Regions from separate parts of the Massilia sp. Dwa41.01b genome, predicted to be linked through region 2. Evidence: predicted binding sites of a transcription regulator. Region 2 holds the regulator's gene; the other holds the start of a gene.

What was found. Region 2 encodes FliA, which starts transcription of late flagellar genes. Its sites were predicted from a motif close to CTAAAGTTTNNNNNNNNNNNGCCGNTA; they were not measured.
Region 1: the regulator FliA is predicted to act here: its motif matches at 5,266-5,292, upstream of G4G28_RS07335 (flagellar protein FliT).

Annotation. Positions count from the first base shown of each region.
Region 1 is NZ_CP050454.1:1,605,160-1,616,065, forward strand. It holds gene G4G28_RS07300 (proprotein convertase P-domain-containing protein) at 1-316, opposite strand, end outside; gene G4G28_RS07305 (hypothetical protein) at 231-599, opposite strand; gene G4G28_RS07310 (DUF883 domain-containing protein) at 1,015-1,299, opposite strand; gene G4G28_RS07315 (RNA-binding S4 domain-containing protein) at 1,404-1,616, opposite strand; gene fumC (class II fumarate hydratase) at 1,675-3,069, opposite strand; gene G4G28_RS07325 (hypothetical protein) at 3,194-3,475, opposite strand; gene G4G28_RS07330 (hypothetical protein) at 3,846-4,337, shown strand; gene G4G28_RS07335 (flagellar protein FliT) at 4,934-5,215, opposite strand; gene G4G28_RS07340 (M1 family metallopeptidase) at 5,701-8,034, shown strand; gene G4G28_RS07345 (hypothetical protein) at 8,034-8,192, shown strand; gene G4G28_RS07350 (M13 family metallopeptidase) at 8,212-10,167, shown strand; gene G4G28_RS27425 (M13-type metalloendopeptidase) at 10,134-10,298, shown strand; partial or broken gene G4G28_RS07355 (class I SAM-dependent methyltransferase) at 10,302-10,906, shown strand, end outside.
Region 2 is NZ_CP050454.1:4,179,426-4,190,331, reverse strand. It holds gene flhF (flagellar biosynthesis protein FlhF) at 463-1,884, shown strand; gene G4G28_RS19305 (antiactivator of flagellar biosynthesis FleN protein) at 1,877-2,695, shown strand; gene G4G28_RS19300 (RNA polymerase sigma factor FliA) at 2,711-3,439, shown strand; gene G4G28_RS19295 (flagellar motor protein) at 3,421-4,164, shown strand; gene motD (flagellar motor protein MotD) at 4,166-4,900, shown strand; gene G4G28_RS19285 (hypothetical protein) at 5,135-5,626, shown strand; gene G4G28_RS19280 (M35 family metallo-endopeptidase) at 5,746-6,852, opposite strand; gene G4G28_RS19275 (M35 family metallo-endopeptidase) at 7,182-8,228, opposite strand; gene G4G28_RS19270 (pitrilysin family protein) at 8,478-10,906, shown strand, end outside.

The DNA.
Region 1 (10,906 bases), 2.6 Mb from region 2:
GCAGCGTGGTGGCCGGTAGCTGGCGCTCCAGCGGCTGGCGTTCCAGCGGCTGGCGTTCCAGCGGCTGGCGCTCCGGGGACTGGCGCTCCAGCTCCCGGCGATATTCGCTTTCTTCGTGGTCGCGCGGGAAGGCGGCGCTGTCGATCTCGGCCACCGCATGGCTGCCATCGGCGGCGCTGCGGATGCGATACAGCTTGCCTTCGTGGCGGATACTGCCCGTTACCCGGCCTTCATGCACGACCAGGATGGTTTCTTCCGCTGCCGCTTCGGGCGTGCCGGGTGCCGCGGCATTGTGCTTGCCCACCCAGACGGCCACGCCGCCGCGCGTCGTAGCGCTGGGCGCGGCGTGCGGTGAACTGGCGCCCGTCCGGCAGCGGCATGCTCAATTCGGCCGCGCCCAGCGCGGCCGGGTTGACGTGCAGGCCAAGGCGCGCACGGCCTACCTTGTTGTCCTTGCCGAAGGGCGAGTTGGCGGCCGCGGCCTGGCCGGTGACGCTGCGCGTGGCGCCGTTTTCAAGGAACAGGGGTTCTGCCGCGTGACCGGCTGCGCTCGCCAGCAGCAGTGGGAGTGCGAGGGCGAGGGGAAGGCGTTTGATCATTGCTGGGTCTCCGTCGTTGTGGTTTTATCTTTTACTTAACAATTAAAAAATTGTTAAGTGATAAGAGTAGAACGTCGGAAACGCCTCGGTCTTGCTTCTTCGCGACAGCAGTTGCGCGATCACGCCAGAAGCGCAATCCCGGATGAGCATGCCCCGTCGAGGGCGCGGAGCGGTTCGTCGGCAGCGGCGCACCGGCTGGTCCGGGCACGCGCTTCCCCCGCCACGGCAAGGCAGATGCAAGGACAACCGACGATGGGAAGGACCGAACGAGGCGGGCACGACAAAGCCCGCGTACGGCGCCGGAGGGCGGATGAGGAATCAGGAGGGAACAGCAGGGCGAACGACAATGAAACAGCGCAACAGGAGGTGGACTCGTGCAACGCGGAGCGCGGCGCCGGAGGGCGCCGCGATGGACTCAATGGAAGGCGCGCAGGATCCGTGCTTCGCCGGTCAGGTCGGCGTAGCGCTCGTTGGCCAGCCGGGTCGCTTCCATCATGCGACACAGCTGGGCGTCCTCGAAGCGTTCGAGCTCTTCGTTGGCCGCGTTGAGCGCCATGGCCAGCTTGGCGCGCGCGTTCTGGTACAGGACGCTGGTGTATTGATCGGTGTTTTTCAGCAGCTCTTCCGCGTTTTCAATGACAAGGCGCAGATCGCCGATCAGCCTTTCCTGCGTTTGCGGGTTTTCGTCCGGAGTGTTCATCGCTCTCACCTTAAAGCCGGTTGATCACGTCTTAAAATTAAAACAAGGACTACCGGTCGCGTTTGTCTGCGCGCAAAGGTGCGCCGTAGAGGCCGGCAGTCCGCCTACTGCACCGAGATACGTACGTCGCCCACGGTCACGGTCTGGCCCGTGCGGATTTTCGCGGTCTTGCGCAGCTCCTGCTTGCCGTCGACCGACACCGCGCCGCTGGCCACCATGTTCTTGCCGGCGCCGCCGCTGTCGCACAAGCCCACCAGTTTCAACAGCTGGTTGAGTTCGACGAACTCGGATGTCAGTTCGAAAGTTGTCTTTTGCATACTATCCTCTGGAAAAATTGTAGGGCGCACAGTTGGGTTCGGTTTGCGCCCCCAACCCTCATTCCGGATCCGGCCGCGTCATGTCGATCGGAACGATCCACTGCTTGAACTGCTCTTCGTTGACATGGCCCGATTGCAGCGCCGCCTCGCGCAGCGTGATGCCGGTGTGCTGGGCGTGCTTGGCGATTTGCGCGGCGCGATCATACCCGATGTGCGGTGCCAGCGCGGTCACCAGCATCAGCGAGCGTTCCATCAATTCGCCGATGCGCGCGCGGTTCGGCTCGATGCCCTGCGCGCAGTGCTCGTCGAAGGAGCGCATGCCATCGGCCAGCAGGCGCGCGCTTTGCAGGAAGTTGTGGGCGATCATCGGCTTGAACACGTTCAGCTCGAAGTTGCCCTGGGAAGCGCCGATCGTCAGCGCGACGTCGTTGCCGAACACCTGGCAGCACAGCATCGTCATCGCTTCGCACTGGGTCGGATTGACCTTGCCCGGCATGATGGAACTGCCCGGTTCGTTCTCGGGGATGGTGATTTCGCCCAGGCCCGAGCGCGGGCCGGAGGCCATCCAGCGGATGTCGTTGGCGATTTTCATCAGGGCCGCGGCCAGGGTCTTGAAGGCGCCATGGCTGCTCACCAGGGCGTCGTGGCCGGCCAGCGCGGCAAACTTGTTCGGCGCGCTCTTGAACGCCAGGCCGGTGCGCGAGCCAAGCTCGGCGGCGATGCGCGCGGCGAATTCCGGATGCGCGTTCAGGCCGGTGCCGACCGCGGTGCCGCCGGCGGCCAGCGCCAGCAGGCCGGGCAGGGTGGACTTGATCGCGCTTTCCGCAAATTCCAGCTGGGCGACGTAGCCGGAAAATTCCTGGCCCAGCGTCAGCGGCGTTGCGTCCTGCAGGTGGGTGCGGCCGATCTTGACGATGTCGGCGAAGTCGCGCGACTTGACGAGCAAGGTGCCGCGCAGCCGGGCCAGCGCCGGCAACACTTCCTTCGTCACCGCGATCGCCGCCGCCACGTGCATGGCGGTAGGGAAGATGTCGTTCGAGGACTGCCCCATGTTGACATGGTCGTTCGGATGCAGCAGGCGTGCCTCGCCCCGCTCGCCGTTCAGCAGCTCGGAGCCGCGGTTGGCCAGCACCTCGTTCATGTTCATGTTGCTCTGGGTGCCGGAGCCGGTCTGCCAGACCGCGAGCGGGAATTCATCGGGATGGCGGCCGTCCAGCACCTCGTCGGCGGCGGCAATGATGGCGTCGGCCTTGTCGCGCGGGAGCTTGCCGAGCGAGCGGTTGACGGCGGCCGCGGCGCGCTTGACCTGGGCCAGTGCGGCAACCAGTTCCGGCGCCATCTTTTCGGTCGAAATGTGGAAGTGATGCAGGGAACGCTGGGTTTGCGCACCCCACAGGTGGCTGGCCGGTACCTCGATCGGGCCGAAGCTGTCTTTTTCTATCCGGTTTTCCATGGACTCGTCCTGTTATTTCGAAGCTGGAGCTAAAGAGTGTATCCGAACACCCGTTAATTACGCTTAGGCTACAAATTCACCCGATCCCATGGCGACCCGTCTTTCCCTACTGCTGTCGAGCTTGCTAGCAGCCTCCGTTTTCCCGGCCGCCGGCGCGCATGCGGCCGAACTGGGCGAGGCGAAAGTCGGGTCCCATATCGGCCAGCCGCTCGTCGCCGACGTCGAACTGACGATGATCGACGACGCCGCCAACCCGGTCCAGGTGCGCCTGGCTGACCCGAATGTGTACCGCGGCGCGAACATCGCCATGCCGGCGGTGCTGGGCAGCCTGAACATGTCTGTGATGCGCCGCGATGGCCGGCAGTTCCTGCATCTGACTTCGCTCAAGCCGGTGGAAGGCCGGCATCTGCACCTCTACCTCGACCTGGCCGACGGCAAGGAAAGACAGGTGCGCCTGGTGACCTTGTGGCTGACGCCCGATCCGAATCCGGTTCCGGTGCCAGCACCCGCGCCAGCCGCGCCGGTCGCCGCCGTCGTACCTGCTGCTACGCACGCGGCAGCGGCCGCTCCGGCGGGGCCTGCGCCTGCCGCGCGCAAGGCACCGCCGGTCCCATGCCGAACGCGCGCCGAAAAGGCACGCGCCGGCACCGGCAAACCCCGCTGCGTCCCCCGCGCTTGCGGCCAAACCCGCAACCTGCGCAGCGGCACCCGCCGCCGAGCACGTCAATGCCTGCGTCGCACTCGGCGAAAAGAACGCCGCCCTGCGACACGAGCTTGTGCGCCTCGAAGACAGGATGGACAAGCTGCAGCTGCTGGCCGGCCACGCGTCGGCGTCGGCGCCGGCAAAGGATGCCACGGCGGTCCCGGATGCGGACGTACAAGGCCCCGAGGCGCATGCTCCATCCAAACCGGCCGCCCCGCAGGCCGCGCCCCGCATCCACGCCAAACCGAAAAAGGCCCCGCCACCGGAAGCGGAGACGTCCTGGCTGCCGATCGCGGGCGCGGTAGCCGCGCTGCTGGCACTGGGCGGCCTGGTGGCCATGCTGGTGCGCCGCCGCCGTGCCGCGAGCGGCAAGATGGCGCAGCAACAGGAAGCTGACAGTCCGGAAAAGGGGGCCGGCGTCTCTGGCGCGGGCTCCGGCAAGCGCAATTTCGTGGCGACTGTGAAAGCGCGCTTGATGGCCTTGAGGCGACATAACCCGGCGCAGGACGCTGCGCAAACGGCGCCGGAAAGCGCTGCGCAACCGGCCGCGGAGGCGGTCGAATAGCCGCGCACGAATCGTCTACACAACTGCGAATTTTGCGCTATACTGAATTCGCTGGTTAACAAAACCACAAAAAAACGGCCCCAGGGTCCGGCGCAGCCACCACCGATAGCGTGGCGCGGGAACCGGTCTTTCGTCGCAAGACGCCTGGCTCCGGAAGCGGTCTGACTGCCAACAGCGGCAGCTGACGCCGGATGCAACCGGCAAAGAGGCGACCACCGGGATTACCTGGTGTTCGCTCTCCGAATTCAGTGGTCCGGGTTCCGGGCCGCGGCAAGAAGGCGCCCCTGAGGCGCCTTTTTGTTTGCCTCGCGATTTGTTTGCTTGAAGTTTTTGTGCGTGTAGAAATCGGACCCGTGCGGAGAGGGCGGCGCCTGTCCGGACGCGAGTTCGTCCACGCTCGCATGAACCGGCCGCCGGGACGAGGCCGCTGTTCGTCCGGCGCGGAAAACAAAAAAGCGCCCGCAGGCGCTTCGATGTCGGCCGATGCCGGCTTGGTGCGCCATACAAAACCTTCAGGACAAGGCGCGGCGTCGAAGACAGGTCGAGCGTACGGCAAGACGATGCAACGCTGGACTGGAGGTTTTGTCAGGCGCTCTTTAGTGCGGACGCATCGCCTGGTCCAGCTGTCCCATCCAGGGTTCGGTCACGTCGCGGATGGCGCGGTCGTTGGCCATGATCTGCTTGAGGAGGGCAATCTTGCTCAGGCGCTTGGCGCCGTCCAGCGCCGGGACGCCCGTCGCCGCGACGCTCGCCTGTGCAGCACATTCGCCCTGCAGCTGGTCGAAGCTGTTCCAGTCCCCCGTTTGCGCCGCCGTCGCCATCTTCCCGGTCAGGCCGGCGATGTTTTCATACATGGAGAGGACTTCGTTGGGGGTCATGTTAGCACCGCGACAATGTTATTCCGGTCGGATGACCGGTTGTCCTCCTTTTACGGCAGGGCTGTCGGGAACTTTAGGGTGTTCCTGAAAAAAAATCAAAATATTTTCCGACGCGCGGCGTGCCGGGGCAGCCGGCAGCGGCAGCACGAGCAATCGCCTGTCCATGCCGCATATTGCCGGGTTTATGCAGTCCAGCGCCCGATTCTGCGGCCTGTCGCATCAAGCCCCTGGCAGGTGCAGCCTTGACGTAGAGTGCGTGCTGGGTTGCTGCGCCGGACGCGGCGCCGACATACTAAGAGAGAGCACAAGATGAGAGACCACCAAGCTTCGAGCCTGGCCACGAACCGGGCCTGCGTCGCGGCCATCGCGCTGGCCTGGCGGCCGGCAGCGCGCAGGCGGAAGCGCCGTTTTCCTTCGAGTCCACCCCAGGCAAGCTGCCGAAGGACGTCATTCCACTGCTGTACGACGCCCACCTGGTGCCGGACATGGCCGCCGACACCTTCCGCGGCGAACAGACCGTCGAGATCGAGGTGCTGCGTCCCACGCGCAGCATCGTCCTGAATGCCGCCAACCTGGCGATCGAGCGCGCGACCCTCGCCAAACGCGGCATGGCCGAGCGCGCGCTCACGCCCATCCTCGACGCCGAACACGAAACCCTGCGCTTCGACCTCGATGCGCCGCTGGCGCCGGGACGCTACCGCCTGGCCTTGCGTTTCAGCGGCCAGATCAACCGCGAGGGCAGGGGACTGTTCCAGGTGCGCTACAAGGCGGGAGCGAGCGACAAGAAGCTGGTGGCGACCACGATGGAGCCATCCGACGCGCGGCGCATGCTGCCCACCTGGGACGAGCCGGCCTTCCGCGCGCGCTTCAAGCTGACCGTCGACGTGCCCGCCAGCTTCAAGGCCTACTCGAACACGCCAATCGAAAAACAGCAAAAGCTCGCCGGCGGCCTGCAGCGCATCAGCTTCGCGCCCACCCCGAAGATGCCGAGCTACCTGGTGGTGCTGGTGGCGGGCGAGATGGAACGCGTCACCACGCGCCAGGACGGCGTCGAGATCGGCGTCGTCACCACCGAAGGCAAGCGCGGTTCCACCGCTTTTGCATTGAACAGCACGCGCGACCTGCTGCGCTACTACAACAATTATTTTGGCGTGCCTTACCCGCTCGCCAAGCTGGACCAGATTGCCATCCCCGGCGGCTTCAATGGCGCGATGGAAAACTGGGGCGGCATCGTCTATAACGAGTCGACCCTGCTGTACGACCCGGACAGGAGCCCGGAGCAGGTCAAGAAACTCACTTTCGAGGTCAACGCCCATGAAGTCGCGCACCAGTGGTTCGGCAACCTGGTCACGATGGCCTGGTGGGACAACCTCTGGCTCAACGAAGGCTTTGCCTCCTGGATGGCGGCCAAGGCAACGGCCCACTTCCATCCCGAGTGGCGCCCCTACCTGGACGGCATCGTCGAACGCGAGAGCGTCCTGAACCTGGACGCGCGCAAGACCACCCACCCGATCCAGACCCGCATCGACAACGAGGAGCAGGCTGCCGGCGCCTTCGACGCCATTACCTACGTCAAGGGCCAGGGCTTCCTGCGCATGCTCGAAAGCTGGGTCGGCGAAGACGCCTTCCGCAAGGGCATCCGCGCCTACATGGCGAAGCACCAGTACTCGAATACCACCACGGCCGACCTGTGGGCGGCGATCGAACAGACCTCCGGCAAGCCGGTGTCGAAGCTCGCCGCCGACTGGACCACCCAGCCCGGCTACCCATTGATTTCGGTGAGCCAGCGCTGCGAGGACGGAAAGCGCCAGGTCACGCTGACGCAGGAACAGTTCCGCGTGGACGAACCTGCGCGCGAGGAAAGGCTGTGGAACGTGCCGCTGCAGGTCGGCACCATCAACGGGCGCGCCTGGTACACCCTGCTGGCGAACCGCAGCAGCACCATCACCCAGGGTACGTGCGAAGGTACGCTGGTGGTCGATCCGCAGAGCGTCGGCTTCTTCCGCATCCAGTACGACCGCGCCAGCTTCGACGCCCTGGCACGCGATGCGGCGCGCCTGCCCGACACCACCCGCCTGAAGCTGCTCACCGATACCTGGAGCCTGGTTGCGGCCGGGCGCATGCCGCTCGATGCCTACACGGCGCTGGTGGCGAAATACGGCGACGAGCCGCGCCTGGCTGTCTGGGATTCGATCCTGGTCAACCTCGGCACGCTCGATAACCTGGCGCGCGGCGAGCCGGAGCAGGCCCTGGTGCGGCGCTTCATCATCGACTTCGTGCGTCCGAAATTCGCCAGACTCGGCTGGGAAGACAAGCCTGGCGAATCGTTGGAAGAGCGCCAGTTGCGCGCGCAACTGGCGAGCGTACTGGCGCTGGCCGGCGACGAGCGCGCGATCAACGAAGCGCGCGCGCGCTTTGCCAGTTATCAGCGCGACCCGGCCTCGGTCAGCCCGGAAATGCTCGACTTCGTGTTCGGTACCGTCGGCCGCTATGCCGACGCCGCCACCTACAAGGCGCTGGGCGAGCGTGTCGCCGCGGCCGGGACCGATGAAGAGCGCCACCGCGCGGGACGCGCCATGACGGGCGCGCTCGACCCGCAACTGGCCGAGGCCACGCTGCGCATGGCGCTCTCGCCCCAGGTGCCGGCGAACCTGGCATCGATGATCGTCGCCGGGGTAGGACGCCAGCACCGGACCTGGCCTGGCGCTTCGCCACCGCCAACCGCGACGCGCTGTTGCAGAGCACCGATGCGGTCGGGCGCAACCGCGCGCTGGCGGGCGTGGTCGCGGCATCGAACGATGCGCGCCATGCGGATATGATGGAACAATATGTTGGCAAGCATTTTGGCCCGGACGCGCTGGTCGAAGCCCAGCGGGTCGGCAACGGCATCCGCGTGCGCGCGGCCCAGAAGGCGCGCCTGCTGCCCCAGCTGCGCGCCGCCCTGCAGACGCCACCACACTCACCGCAATCACATTAAATAGCGAGAAGAGGAAGACATGAAGACAAGCCCGACACCCATGAAGCGCGCCCTCGTCCTGGCGCTGTGCGCCGCCACGCTGGCACCGATGCTGGCCGCCGCGCAGTCCACGGCAAGCACGGCCAAAGCCCCTGAAAAACAGCTTGAAAAGCAGGCTGAAAAACAGGGCGACAAGCCGGCGAACATGACCGTGCTGCCTGGCGACGACTTCTTCGCCTATGCCAACGGGGACTGGCTGGCCAGGACCGAGATCCCGGCCGACCGCGGCTCCTGGAGCGCCATGGGCGCGCTCGCCGAAGAGACCAACACCCGCATCGCCAAACTGATCGAGGAGCTGGGCGCGGCCAAGGCGACAAGCGGCGAGGCGCGCAAGGTGGCCGACTTCTACGCCGCCTACATGGACGAAGCCGGCATCGAAAAGCGCGGCCTGGCGCCGATCCAGCCGATGCTCAAGGGGATCGCAGCGATCAAGGACAAGGCGGCGCTGGTGCGCGCGCTCGGCGCCTCGGTACGGGCCGACGTCGATCCGCTCAACGCCACCGACTTCTACACCGAAAACCTGTTCGGCCTGTGGGTGGCCGGCGGCCTGACCGACCCGTCGCGCAACCTGCCTTACCTGCTGCAGGGCGGCCTGGGCCTGCCCGACCGCGCCTACTACCTCGAGAACAATGCGCGCATGGCCGAGCTGCGCACCAGGTACCAGCAACACATCGCCGCGATGATGAAGCTGGCCGGCTTCGACAAGCCCGAGGAACGCGCCGCGCGCGTGTTCGAACTCGAGCTGGCGCTGGCCCAAACCCATGCCACGCGCGAGGAATCGGCCGACATCCAGAAGTCGAACAATGTCTGGAGCGCGAAGGACTTCGCCGCGCGCGCGCCGGGCATCGACTGGGCTGCCTTCTTCAAGGCTGCCGGCCTGCAGGGCCAGGAACGCTTCCAGGTCTACCACCCGAGCGCCGTCATCGGCGCGGCCAAATTGCTGGCCAGGGCCGATGTCGCCACCTGGCGCGATTACCTGGCCTTCCACCAGATCAACCAGTACGCCAGCCTGCTGCCGAAGGCTTTTGCCGACCAGCGTTTCGAATTCAACGGCAAGGCGCTCACCGGCACGCCGCAGCAGTCGGCACGCTGGAAGCGCGCGCTGGCCGCGACCAACGAGGCGATGGATGAAGCCGTCGGCAAGATCTACGTGGGGCGCTATTTCCCGGCCGAGAACAAGGCAAAAGTGCAGGCGATGGTCGCCAACATCATCGACGCATTCAGCCGCCGCATCGACAAGCTCGACTGGATGGCGCCGGCCACCCGCGCCCAGGCCCAGGCCAAGGTCAAGTCGCTGTATGTCGGCATCGGCTATCCGGAGCGCTGGAAGTCCTATGACGGCTTGCAGGTCGCCGCCGGCGACGCCTTCGGCAACGCCGTGCGTGCCGAGGAGTACCGCTATAAACAGGAACTGGCGAAACTCGGCAAGAAGCCCGAGCGCACCGACTGGGCCATGCCGCCGCAACTGGTCAATGCCGTCAACCTGCCGCTGCAGAATGCGCTGAACTTCCCGGCCGCCATCCTGCAGCCGCCGTTCTTCGATCCGAATGCCTCGGACGCGGCCAACTATGGCGCCATCGGCTCCATCATCGGCCACGAAATCAGCCACAGCTTCGACGACCAGGGCGCCCAGTTCGATGCCCAGGGCCGCCTGCGCGACTGGTGGACGAAGGAAGACCTGGCGCACTTCAAGACCGCGTCGAACAAGCTCGTCGCCCAGTACGGCAGCTATAAACCCTTCCCGGACCTGGCGGTGAACGGCCAGCTGACGCTGTCGGAAAACCTGGCCGACCTGGCGGGCCTGGCGGCCGCCTACGACGCCTTCAAGACCACGCCGGCCGGCAAGGTGGCGGCTGCCGATCGCCAGTTCTTCACGGGCTTCGCCCGGGCTGGCGCAGCAAGATGCGCGAAGCCTCGCTGCGCCGCGCCGTGCTGACCGACGGCCACGCACCGGCCCAGTACCGCACCTATATCGTGCGCAACCTGGATCCGTGGTACCAGGCCTTCGATGTCAAGCCGGGCCAGTCGCTCTACCTGCCGCCGCAGGAACGCGTGCGGATCTGGTAAGCGATGGACAACCTGGACGAGATCGCGCGGCGGACGCTGGCGCACTACGAGCAGAGTGCGCGGCAGTTCTTTGCCGGTACCATCGACCACGATGTCAGCCAGAACGTGGCGGCGCTGCTCGATGCCATCGAGGCGCCGGCGCCGTACACCCTGCTCGACCTGGGCTGCGGGCCCGGGCGCGACCTGAAGACCTTCAGTGCGCTCGGGCACCGCGCGATCGGGCTCGACGGCGCGCATGAGTTCGTCGAGATGGCACGCGGGCACAGCGGTTGCGAGGTCTGGCACCGGGATTTCCTGCACCTGGCGCTGCCCCGGGCATGTTCGACGGTATTTATGCAAACGCGTCCCTGTTCCACGTGCCGAGCGCGGCGCTGCCCGGCGTGCTGGCGGCGCTGCACGCCAGCCTGAAGCCGGGCGGCGTGCTGTTCAGCTCGAACCCGCGTGGCCACAACGAGGAGGGCTGGAATGGGCCGCGCTACGGCAGCTATTACGATTACCCGACCTGGGAGCGCTACCTGGTGGTGGCCGGTTTCGTGCCGCTGCACCATTACTACCGGCCGCCAGGCTTGCCGCGCGCGCAGCAGCCCTGGCTGGCCAGTGTCTGGCGC
Region 2 (10,906 bases):
TCCGTAGGGGCGGGGCCGCCGAGGCACCCTGTGCCCACGCGGTTACAGCAGGAGATACCCGAGTTCGCAAGCTCCACCCCGTAGCGCATCCGTAGGGTGGACGGGGCCGCCGAGGCACCCTGTGCCCACGCGGTTACAGCAGGAGATACCTGGGTTCGCAAGCTCCATTCCGTAGCGCATCCGTAGGGTGGGCGGGGCGGCCGAGGCACCCTGTTCCCACGCGGTTACAGCAGGAGATACCCGGGTTCGCAAGCTCCACCCCGTAGCGCATCCGTAGGGTGGGCGCCCCGAGCCCACGCGGTAACGCGACCGCAAGCCATACCACTCCACCATCAAATTCGAATTAACCCACTTTCCCCATCCTTTTCCGCTGATGGTTGCTTCACAGCATCGTCAATAATCTAGCCATAGACCGGAGACTTCCGTCCCGGCATGAATAGATCAAGCAGTTCGGAGAATAAGATGAATGTGAAGAAATTTACAGCGGCAACCTCCCGTGAAGCCTTGCGCAAGGTGCGCGATGCGCTCGGGCCCGATGCCGTCATCCTCTCGAACCGTCCGGTCGATGGCGTCGTCGAAATCCTCGCACTCGACAACGACGACGTCGCCTCGCTGGCCGCGCCAGCCGCCGGTTCGCCGATGGCCCAGCCGGCACCGCGCCTGGACCACCTGAATCCCTTCGACGACGCCGAGCCGGCTTTTGTGAACCGCCGCAGCGCCGCGCCCGCAGCGCCGGCCCCCGAACACGTCTACGCCACCCGCCGCGCACCGGCGATGGAGCCGGAATTCGAAGCCGCCTTCGCCGCGCCGCGCCGCGCCGCCGCTCCTGCGCCAGCCCCGGCCGCTGCACCCGCTTTTGATATGAGCGCGATGACGCAGATGATGCAGGCCGCGATTGCCCAGGCCCAGGAATCGGCTGCGCAAGAGATGAGCGGCATGATGAGCGAACTGCGCGCCATGCGCGGCATGATGGAAACCCAGCTGGCCGAACTGTCCTGGGGCGGTACCCAGCAGCGCGAACCGCACAAGGCGGCCGTGCTCCGCGAAATGCTGGGCGCCGGTTTCTCGGCCTCGCTGTCGCGCTACCTGATCGACAAGATGCCTGCCAACAAGGACGCGGCCGAAGCCATGCGCTGGATCAAGACTGTGCTGGCGCGTAACCTGACCACCATGGCCGACGAAGACAGCCTGCTGGAAAAGGGCGGCGTGTTCGCCCTGGTCGGCCCGACCGGCGTCGGCAAGACCACCACCACCGCGAAACTGGCCGCGCGCTGCGTCATGCGCCACGGTGCGGAAAAGCTGGCCCTGATCACCACCGATGCCTACCGTATCGGCGGCCACGAGCAGCTGCGCATCTATGGCAAGATCCTGGGCGTGATGGTGCACTCGGTGAAGGACGAAGCCGACCTGCGCATCGCCCTGAAAGAACTGAAGAACAAGCACACCGTGCTCATCGACACCATCGGCATGTCGCAGCGCGACCAGATGGTGACGGAACAGGTGGCCATGCTGAACGGCGCCGGCGCGGACGTGAAACGCCTGCTGTGCCTGAACGCGACGGCCACCAACGAAACCCTGGCCGAAGTCGTGCGCGCCTACCAGGGCAGCGGCCTGCACGGCTGCATCATGACCAAGCTCGACGAAGCCGCCTCGATCGGCAACGTGCTCGACGTGATGATCCGCCAGAAGCTGAACCTGCACTACATCTCGAACGGCCAGCGCGTGCCGGAAGACCTGCACCTGGCCGACCGCGCCATGCTGGTCGACCGCGCCTTCCGCGGCCGCCGCGATGCCGCATCCCAGTTCGAGGACGCCGACCTGCCGCTGATGATGGCCCGTGCCGGCAAAGCCGACGACAGCCTGCGCGAGGTGCGTTTTGTCTAGTTTCGACTTTGACCAGGCCGAGGGCCTGCGCCGGATGCTGGCCGGCGCCCAGCCGCGCGTCGTGACCTTCCTGTCCGCCACCCCGGGCGACGACAAGAGCGCCATGCTGGTGAACCTGGGCGCCTCGCTGTTTCAATCCGGCAACGACGTGCTGATCGTCGACGCCTGCCTGCGCAACCACAGCGTCGCCTATCGCCTGGAGATGGAACGCCATGCCGACCTGATGCAGGTGGCACGCCAGGAATGCGCGCTCGACCAGGTGGTGCAGCATGCGCCGCAAGGCTTCGCGCTGGCGCTGCTGGCCCGCGACGGCCGCCTGCCGCAGGATGCGGTCGAGGCGCGCCGCCTGGCCAAGGCCTTCGATGTGCTGGTCAAGCGCCAGGGCGGCATCGTCATCGTCGATGGCGAACTGAACCGCGATGGCAGCCTGGCCTTGCCGGCGCTGGCGGACTCGGAAATCGTGATCCAGGTCTCCACCAACGCCACCTCGATCACCAACGCCTATGGCCTGATCAAGCGCCTGGCGCAGGAGCTGGGACGCCGCCGTTTCGGCATCCTTGTCACCGGGGCAACGGAGGCGGAGGCCCGTGTTGTTTACGATAATATGGCGTCAGCGGCAAGTCGTTACCTTGCAGTAACGTTGAGTTCCATGGGCTCGGTCCCGGCAGACGAATACCTGCACCGCGCCGCGCGTCTCGGCCGTGCCGTGGTCGATGCGTTTCCGCTGGCCGGTGCCTCGGTGGCTTTCCGCCAACTCGCCGGGCGTTTCAGCGGTGTGCGTCAGACCCGCGGCGCGCACTTCGGTTCTTAAGAAAAAAGCACAAGCATGTATACCGTCAAAGGGAAAGCGGACAAGAACCACCTGCTCACCGAGCACGCCCCGCTGGTCAAGCGCCTCGCGCACCAGATGAAGGCGAAATTGCCGCCATCGGTGGAGGTGGACGACCTGATCCAGGCCGGCATGATGGGCCTGCTCGACGCCATCAACCGCTACGAAGACAACCACGGCGCCCAATTCGAAACCTATGCAGTGCTGCGCATCCGCGGCGCCATGGTCGACGAGTTGCGCAGCAACGACTGGATGCCGCGCAGTACCCGTCAGACCATGAAGAAAGTGGAATCCGCCATGACCGCACTGCAGCAGAAGCTGGGCCGCGCGCCCTCCGAGACCGAAGTCGCCAAATCGCTCGACGTGTCCCTGGCCGATTACCAGGAAATGCTGTTCGAAGGCGGCGGCCACCAGCTGGTCTATTACGAGGACTTCCACGACGAGGATGGCAACGATTCCTTCCTCGACCGGTATGCGGTCGACGACGACGACCCGCTGCGCGCGCTGCTCGACACCGACTTCCGCCAGGCCGTGATCGGCGCCATCGACGGCTTGCCGCCGCGCGAGAAAATCCTCATGGGCCTGTACTACGAGGAAGAGCTGAACCTGAAGGAAATCGGCGCCGTCCTTGGCGTGTCGGAATCGCGCGTGTCGCAGCTCCACACGCAAGCCGTGGCGCGCCTGCGTGCCTCGCTCAAGGAAAAGCTGTGGACTTCGCCAGCCTGATCGGCCTGGCGCTGGCGATTATCGGCCTTGTTGTCGGGCACACGCTCGACGGCGGCCGCTTCGCCTCGCTCATTCAACCGGCAGCCTTCGCCATCGTCGTCGTCGGTACGTTCGGGGCGGTGCTCCTGCAGTCCGAGGCGCGTACTTTCCGCCGCGGCATGCAGATGCTGCGCTGGGTCTTCTTCCCGCCGAAGGACAAGCGCCAGCCGCTCTCGCGCGAGATCGCGCTGTGGAGCCACACGGCACGGCGCGACGGCCTGCTCGCGCTCGAGCAGTACATGGGCGGCAAGGAGCCCTTCATCCAGAAGGGCCTGCGCCTGGTCGTCGACGGCGTCCACCCGGACAAGCTGCGCGGCCTGCTCGAGACCGAGGTCAGCGCCTTCGAGGCGGCCGAACGCCGCGCCGCGCGCATCTGGGAATCCGCTGCCGGCTACGCGCCGACCATCGGCATCCTGGGCGCCGTGCTGGGCCTCATCCACGTGATGGAAAACCTGTCCGACCCCTCGCGCCTGGGTTCCGGCATCGCGGTCGCTTTCGTCTCGACGGTGTATGGCGTGGGCCTTGCGAACCTGTTCTTCCTGCCGGTGGCCAACAAATTGAAAGCCCTGGTGGCGGACCGCGTCGCCCAGTACGACATCCTGCTGGAAGTCTTCCACGACCTGGCCAGCGGCAACCATGCGCGCGTGGTCGAGGAACGCATGGCCAGCCTCCTGGTGACGCACTGACATGGCGCGCAAACGCGTCGAGGAAGAGGCGGAAAACCACGACCGCTGGCTGATTTCGTACGCCGACTTCATCACGCTGCTGTTCGCCTTCTTTGTCGTGATGTACGCGATTTCCGTGGTCAACGTCGGAAAATACCGGGTGCTGTCGGACGCGCTTGGCGATGCCTTCGGCGGCAAGCCGACGACGCCGCAGGCCAGCAGCACCATCGAACAGCTGCCCCTGACGCAGCTGATCGCACGCAAGCGGCTGGAGGCCATGCGCCGCGAGCAGGAGCGCCTGAACACGCTCGCGCGCCAGTTGAATGCCTCGCTTGCGCCGCTGGTGAAAGACGGCAAGGTGCGCGTGACGCAGACCGCGCGCGGCGTCAAGGTCGACATCAATGCCAGCGTGCTCTTCGCCGAAGGGCAGGCGGTGCTGGGCAAGGATGCGCGTGCCACCCTCGGCACGGTGGCGGGCCTGCTGCAGCTTGACACCCATGCGATCCAGGTCGAAGGCCATACCGACGACCGGCCGATCGCCAATTCCGCGTTTCCGTCGAACTGGGAGTTATCGAGCGTGCGCGCCAGCAGCGTGGTGCGCCTGTTCATCGAAGGCGGCATCGATCCGTCGCGGCTGACCGCCGTCGGCCATGGCGCCAACCTACCGGTGGCGCCGAACACGGATGAAGCGGGCAGGGCACGCAACCGGCGCGTGGCGGTGACGATCCTGGCGGCCACGCCGCAAGAGGGCGGGTGAACGAATATTTCACGAAAGCCGCATTCGTGAAATATTCTGTATATCATGCTTTGTACCGCGTGGAGTCAGGAGCCTTGCCGGCCGCCTCCACCCTACGTTGGTGGTTTTCGTAGGGTGGAGTCCTGACTCCACGCGGTCCACCCACCGATCATCCGTGGATTCCGCAGCACCGCCACCCTTGGCTTTTGCGCCCCGTGCCCGCACAATGCTAAGCACAACCATACGGAGTCGAACATGCAACGCAGACCCTTCCTGCTGGCCGCCGTTGCGGCAGCCAGCTTTATTACCGCCTGTGCCAGTACGGCTGGAGAACCGACCGTGGACGTGAAACACAGTATCGATATCGCTACCCCGCCCGGCAAGGTGCTGGTCAACCTGACGATCACCAACCAGGGCAAGGCCACGGTCTGGATTCCGCGCGAGATTGCGCTGGAAAAGGAACTGACGGGCCGCCGCTTCGACGTGCGTGACTTCGGCAACCGGCCAATCGACTATACCGGCAAGATGGTCAAGCGCGCGGCACTCACGGCCGCCGACTACGAGCCTCTGGCACCGGGCAAGGTCCTGAAGAACACCATCGACATCACCCGCACCTACGCCTTCCAGAGCGGGCGTCACAGCTACAACATCGGCTATGCCGGCCCCGTGCTGGTCGATCCGAAGCGCCTGGATGCGCTGACGGAGTTCCCGGCCAAGCCGGTCTCCTTCGTCCATACCGGGCAATAAGCGAAGCCTCGGTCCCACGGCCGAAAAAAAGGTCCCGCCGAACCGCAAGTCAGACTTGCCGGTTCGCCGGGACCTTGTCGTTTCAGCCGGGTCAAGCCCGATGATGCCGAAACCAGTGCTTAGTTCAGCGCCGGGTTGTTTTCCGAGAAGTACTCGTGCGAGTCGGCGTTGTCGACAGCCTGGGTCGGATTGCTGATCGCCAGGCTGGCGGCCGCGCTCTGGCCATAGGCGTGGTCGTCGGTACCGGCGACAACGTTGAAGTGGCTCATCTCATGCACCAGGGTGCCGCCCTTCGAGTCGGTGCCCGTCATCGGTGCCGACCAGAACGCGTTGCAGACGTAGATGCGGTACGGCTGGGTCGGGTACACGTAGGCGTACGAGCTGTCGCGGCAGCTGCAATCGACCACCACGTTCTTGGTATCGAAGGCGCTCTTGATGTTGTTGTAATGCGAGCGCACGGTCGACACGCGCGAGGACGTGGCAGTGCCGAACCACTTGGTGTAGCGCGGACCCATCGTGGTGCGGGTCATGTAGCTGACCGAGCCGTTGGCGTAGTTCTTCGCAGCCGTGATCGCCGAAGCGATCGTGCTCTGCTGCGACGACGAGCACGAAGCGTAGCTCACGCCAGCCGGGGAAACCGTGCCGCCATCGCGTTTCAGCGCTTCCATGATGGGCGATTCCGAACCGCGCGGCAGGCGGCCCTGGACGTACAGGGTAGCCGCTTCCGACTGCAGCTCGCCGATGCCGGCGTTCGAGCCGGCGGCTTGCACGGTACCGCCGAGGCGGCCGTTATTCGTCAGGAACAGATCCGGCGAAGCGGTGCGATAGCGGATCGAGTAGTCGCCGCTGACGCTCATGTCGTACAGGGCAGACAGTTCCACTTTCACGGTATGCGACGCGCCTGGTTTCAGCAGGTAGTAGTCGGCCGCGGTCGGCTTGGCGCGCTTGACGAGGGCGCCGGTGTACGGGACGGCGGCGCCATCGCGCGTGACGTCGAACAGCGGCGCGCTCAGGCCTTCGAAAGGCGTGCGCGCCTTCAGCACGTATTGCGGGGTCGAGGAAGTGTTGGTCAGGGTGACGTTGACGACCACGTCGTCGCTGGCGCCAAGCGCGTTTTTCTCAGGGGTGACGGTCACTTTCACGCCGTTCGAACCTGCCTGGGCGCCGCATGCCATGCCGAGTGCTGCGATACCGATTGCCGACTTCAAGATGCTGTTCCAGCTCATGTGTCTTCTCCGTATAAAAATTGTCGTGGCTGCTCGCCACCCGCATTATTGTGTAAGCTCCCGTCGCATTTCATCGGAATGTAACGAAAACTCACGCCTATACTGCGCAATTCTTTCAAACGAAGCAATGTAATTTAGATATTTTGTTTGGTCGATTGGCGGAAAAGTAACAAGAATGAACTATTGTCGAATCGCTCTGTATTTATGTCAAAACTTGTGCTAGCGCCTTGTCTAGACGACCCAAAAAGCATGAACAGTATCCTCTTATTGGCTTCCGTAGCCTGAACCTGCCAATAGTGCCGGCAGCTCAGGCTGGAAGATTTCTTGCACTAATTCAAGGGCGGATTGTTCTCGCCAAAGTACTCGTGCGAGTCGGCATTGTTGACGGCGCGTTCCGGTGCCGTCCGTGCCATCTCGGCCGCGCCCGACTGGCCATAGACATGGTCATCGGTGCCGGCGACGGCATCGAAATGGCTCATCTCGTGCAGCAGCGTGCCGCCTTTCGAATCGGTGCCGGTCAGCGCCGCGCTCCAGAAGGCCTTGCAGACATAGATCGTGTAGGGCCGTGCCGGGTAGACGTAGGCGAAATAATCCTCGTCACAACCGCAGTCGACCTTCACCGGCTTGGTGTCGAACGCATCCTTGATGGCCGTGAAGTGTTTGGCGACCAGCGCCTGGCGCGTGCCGTCGAGCGCGCCGAACCAGTTGACATAGCGCTTGCCCGGCACCTCGGCCTTGCCGAAATACGCCAGGGCGTCGTTTGTCATCGCGGTGCCGGCGCTCATGGCCTGGGCAATGGTTTCCTGCTGGGCGTTCGAGCACTGCGCATAACTCAAACCCTTGCCCGTGGGCGCATCGACCGCCATGGAAGCGACGCCGCGCGGCAGGCGGCCTTCGATCCAGATCGCCGCGGTATTCGAACGCATGGCGCCGGTCCTGACCGTGGCCGTCGAGGTGGCGGATTCGCTCCCGCTGCTGGCGGCGCCGCGGTAGCGCACCGCATATGCGCCCGTCGCCGCCATGTCGTACAGGGCCGACAGCTCGACGCGCGCGCTGCGGCGCTCGCCAGGCATCAGGGTCAGGAAATCGGCCTCGGCCGGTGCGGCGCGCTTGACCTGGCGGCCGAGGTAGCGCACCGGCAGGCCATCGCGCGTCATCTCGAACAGCGGACTGTCGATGCGCGCAAACGGCGTGCGCCAGGCGGGCAGGCGCTCGGGCGCGCTGCCGGTGTTGTGCATGGTGACCGTCACCATCACGTCGTCGCGCTTGCCAAGGGTGGCACGCTCGGGCGTGATGGTCACGGCGATGTCGCCCGAGGCCTGGGCGGACAGGGACGTGGCCAGCAGGGCGGCTAACAGGGGTGGGATAGGGCGCATGGGTTCCTCCGTGGGTGAATACCAGGACTACTTTCCGCTGCTTGTGTAGAGAGGAATTTGTGCTACAGCAAGGTTCGTAGGGCAAGATATGCATTGCACCCTGTCGAGCCTGCCGTATGCAAGCGGCTGGCAACACTGCCGCGTACGGCGCCGGAGCGCCCTTTGTCGTTGTAGCAATCATGAAATTGCAATACCATCCAGAACGCTCCGGTGCCCTACCGTCCCTTCCATCCTGAGGATCTTGTTCGCATGAAGATGTTTCCCCCAACCGTAGTGCTGGCTGCATGCCTGGCATCGACCATCGCTGCCCCCATCCAGGCCGCGACGCCCAACAAGGCCGCCACCCGGGCCGCCCTCAAGGTGGAGTACCAGAAGTTCACGCTGGCCAACGGCATGGAGGTGATTTTCCACATCGACCGTTCCGATCCGGTCGTCGCCGTCAACCTGACGGCCCACGTGGGATCGAGCCGGGAAAAGGCTGGTCGCACCGGCTTTGCCCACCTGTTCGAACACCTGCTGTTCCTGGAATCGGAAAACCTCGGCAAAGGCGGCCTCGACAAGATGACCGCCCGCATCGGCGGCTCGGGTGCGAATGGTTCGACCTCGCAGGACCGTACCAACTACCTGCAGACGGTGCCCAAGGATGCCCTGGAAAAAATGATCTGGGCCGAGGCCGACAAGCTCGGCTGGTTCATCAACACCGTGACCGATCCGGTGCTGGCCAAGGAAAAGCAGGTCGTCAAGAACGAGAAGCGCCAGGGCGTGGACAACGCCCCGTATGGCCACACTTCCTACGTCATCAACAAGGCGCTGTACCCGGCCGACCACCCGTACAACTGGCAAGTCATCGGCTCGCTCGAGGACCTGCAGAATGCCACCGTCGACGACGTCAAGGAATTCTTCCGCCTGTGGTACGTGCCGAACAATGTCACCCTCGTGCTGGCAGGCGACTTCGATCCGGTGCAGGCGCGCAAATGGGTCGAAAAGTATTTTTCCGAGATCAAGCGCGGCGAACCGATCCGCGCGATGGCCAAGCGCCCGGGCGTGGTGAAACAGACCGTCAAGCTGGCGCATGAAGACAATTTCGCCAGGCTGCCCGAGCTGACGATGGCCTGGCCGACCGTCGAGGACCTGCATCCGGATTCGTATGCGCTGGAAGTGCTGGCCGAATACCTGTCGCAAACGAAGCGCGCGCCGTTCTACAAAGTGGTCGTGGAAGACAGCAAGCTGGCGCCGGCCGTCCAGATCGGCAACCAGACTTCGGAACTGGCGGGCCAGTTCATGCTGCGCGTGCGCGCCTACGAGGGCAAGCCGCTCGACGAAGTGGCCGGTGCGGTCGACGCGGCCTTTGCGAAGTTCGAGAAGGAAGGCATTCCCGAGAAAGACCTGAACCGGATCAAGGCCGGCATCGAGACGCGTTTCTATAACTCGGTGTCGAGCGTGCTGGGCAAATCGGCGCTGCTGGCCGAATACAATTACCTGAGCGGCAACCCGGGCTATGCGACCGAAGGCGTCAGGAAGACCCTGGCCGTCACGCCGGCCGATGTGCGGCGCGTGTACGAAACCTATATCAAGGGCAAGCCATTTGTCGCGACCAGTTTTGTCCCGAAGGGCAAGCTGGCCCTCGCCCTGAGTGGTTCGAGCAAGGCCGAAGTGGTGGAAGAGAAAGTGGTGCAGGGCGCCGAGAACGCGGTCGACCCGAGCGTCAACGCCGACTACGCGAAGACCCCATCAGCCTTTGACCGCAGCAAGGAGCCGCCCTACGGACCGACGCCCGCTTTGAAGGTGCCGCAGGTATGGAACGCGTCGCTGGGCAACGGCATGCGCGTGGTCGGCATCGAGAACAAGGAAGTACCGCTGGTGCAGTTCGAGATCGCCCTCGACGGCGGCCTGTTGCTCGACAAGCTGGACAAGGTGGGCGTCGCCAACCTGGTGGCCCGAATGATGACCCAGGGCACCGCCAGCAAGACCCCGCAGGAACTCGAGGAAGCGATCCAGCAACTGGGCGCCACGATCAATGTCTCGGCGCGTACCGAAGACATCCGCATCGGCGTCACGACGCTGGCACGCAACTACGATGCGACCCTGGCCCTGGTCCAGGAAATCCTGCTTGCGCCGCGCTGGGACGAGAAGGAATTTGCGCGCATCAAGCAAAGCGTGCTGACCCAGATCCGCCAGCAGGAAGCCGAGCCGAATGCGCTGGCCGCCAACAACTTCGCCAGGTTGATTTATGCAAAGGACGATCCCCGTTCGCACAACATCCTCGGCAGCTTCGAGAGTGTGAATGCGATCACCATCGACGACCTGAAAGCGTACTACCGGGCGAACCTGTCGCCCTCGAGCGCGCGCATGCAGGTCGTCGGCGCCTTGCCGAAAGCGGCAATCACCCGGTCGCTTGCGGGTTTGGGGCGCGAGTGGAAGGCGCATCCGGTCACGCTGCCGGCCCCGACGGCGGCCGCCGGCCAGGCGCCCGCCAAGGTGTATTTTGTCGACGTGCCCGACGCCAAGCAGTCGGTGCTGCAGGTTGGCTACCGCGCGCTGGCCGTGACCGATCCGGACTACTACCCGGCGCTTGTCACCAACTACATCCTCGGCGGCGGCGGCTTCGCCTCGCGCCTGACCCAGCAACTGCGCGAAGGCAAGGGCTACACCTACGGCATCAATTCCAGTTTCAGCGG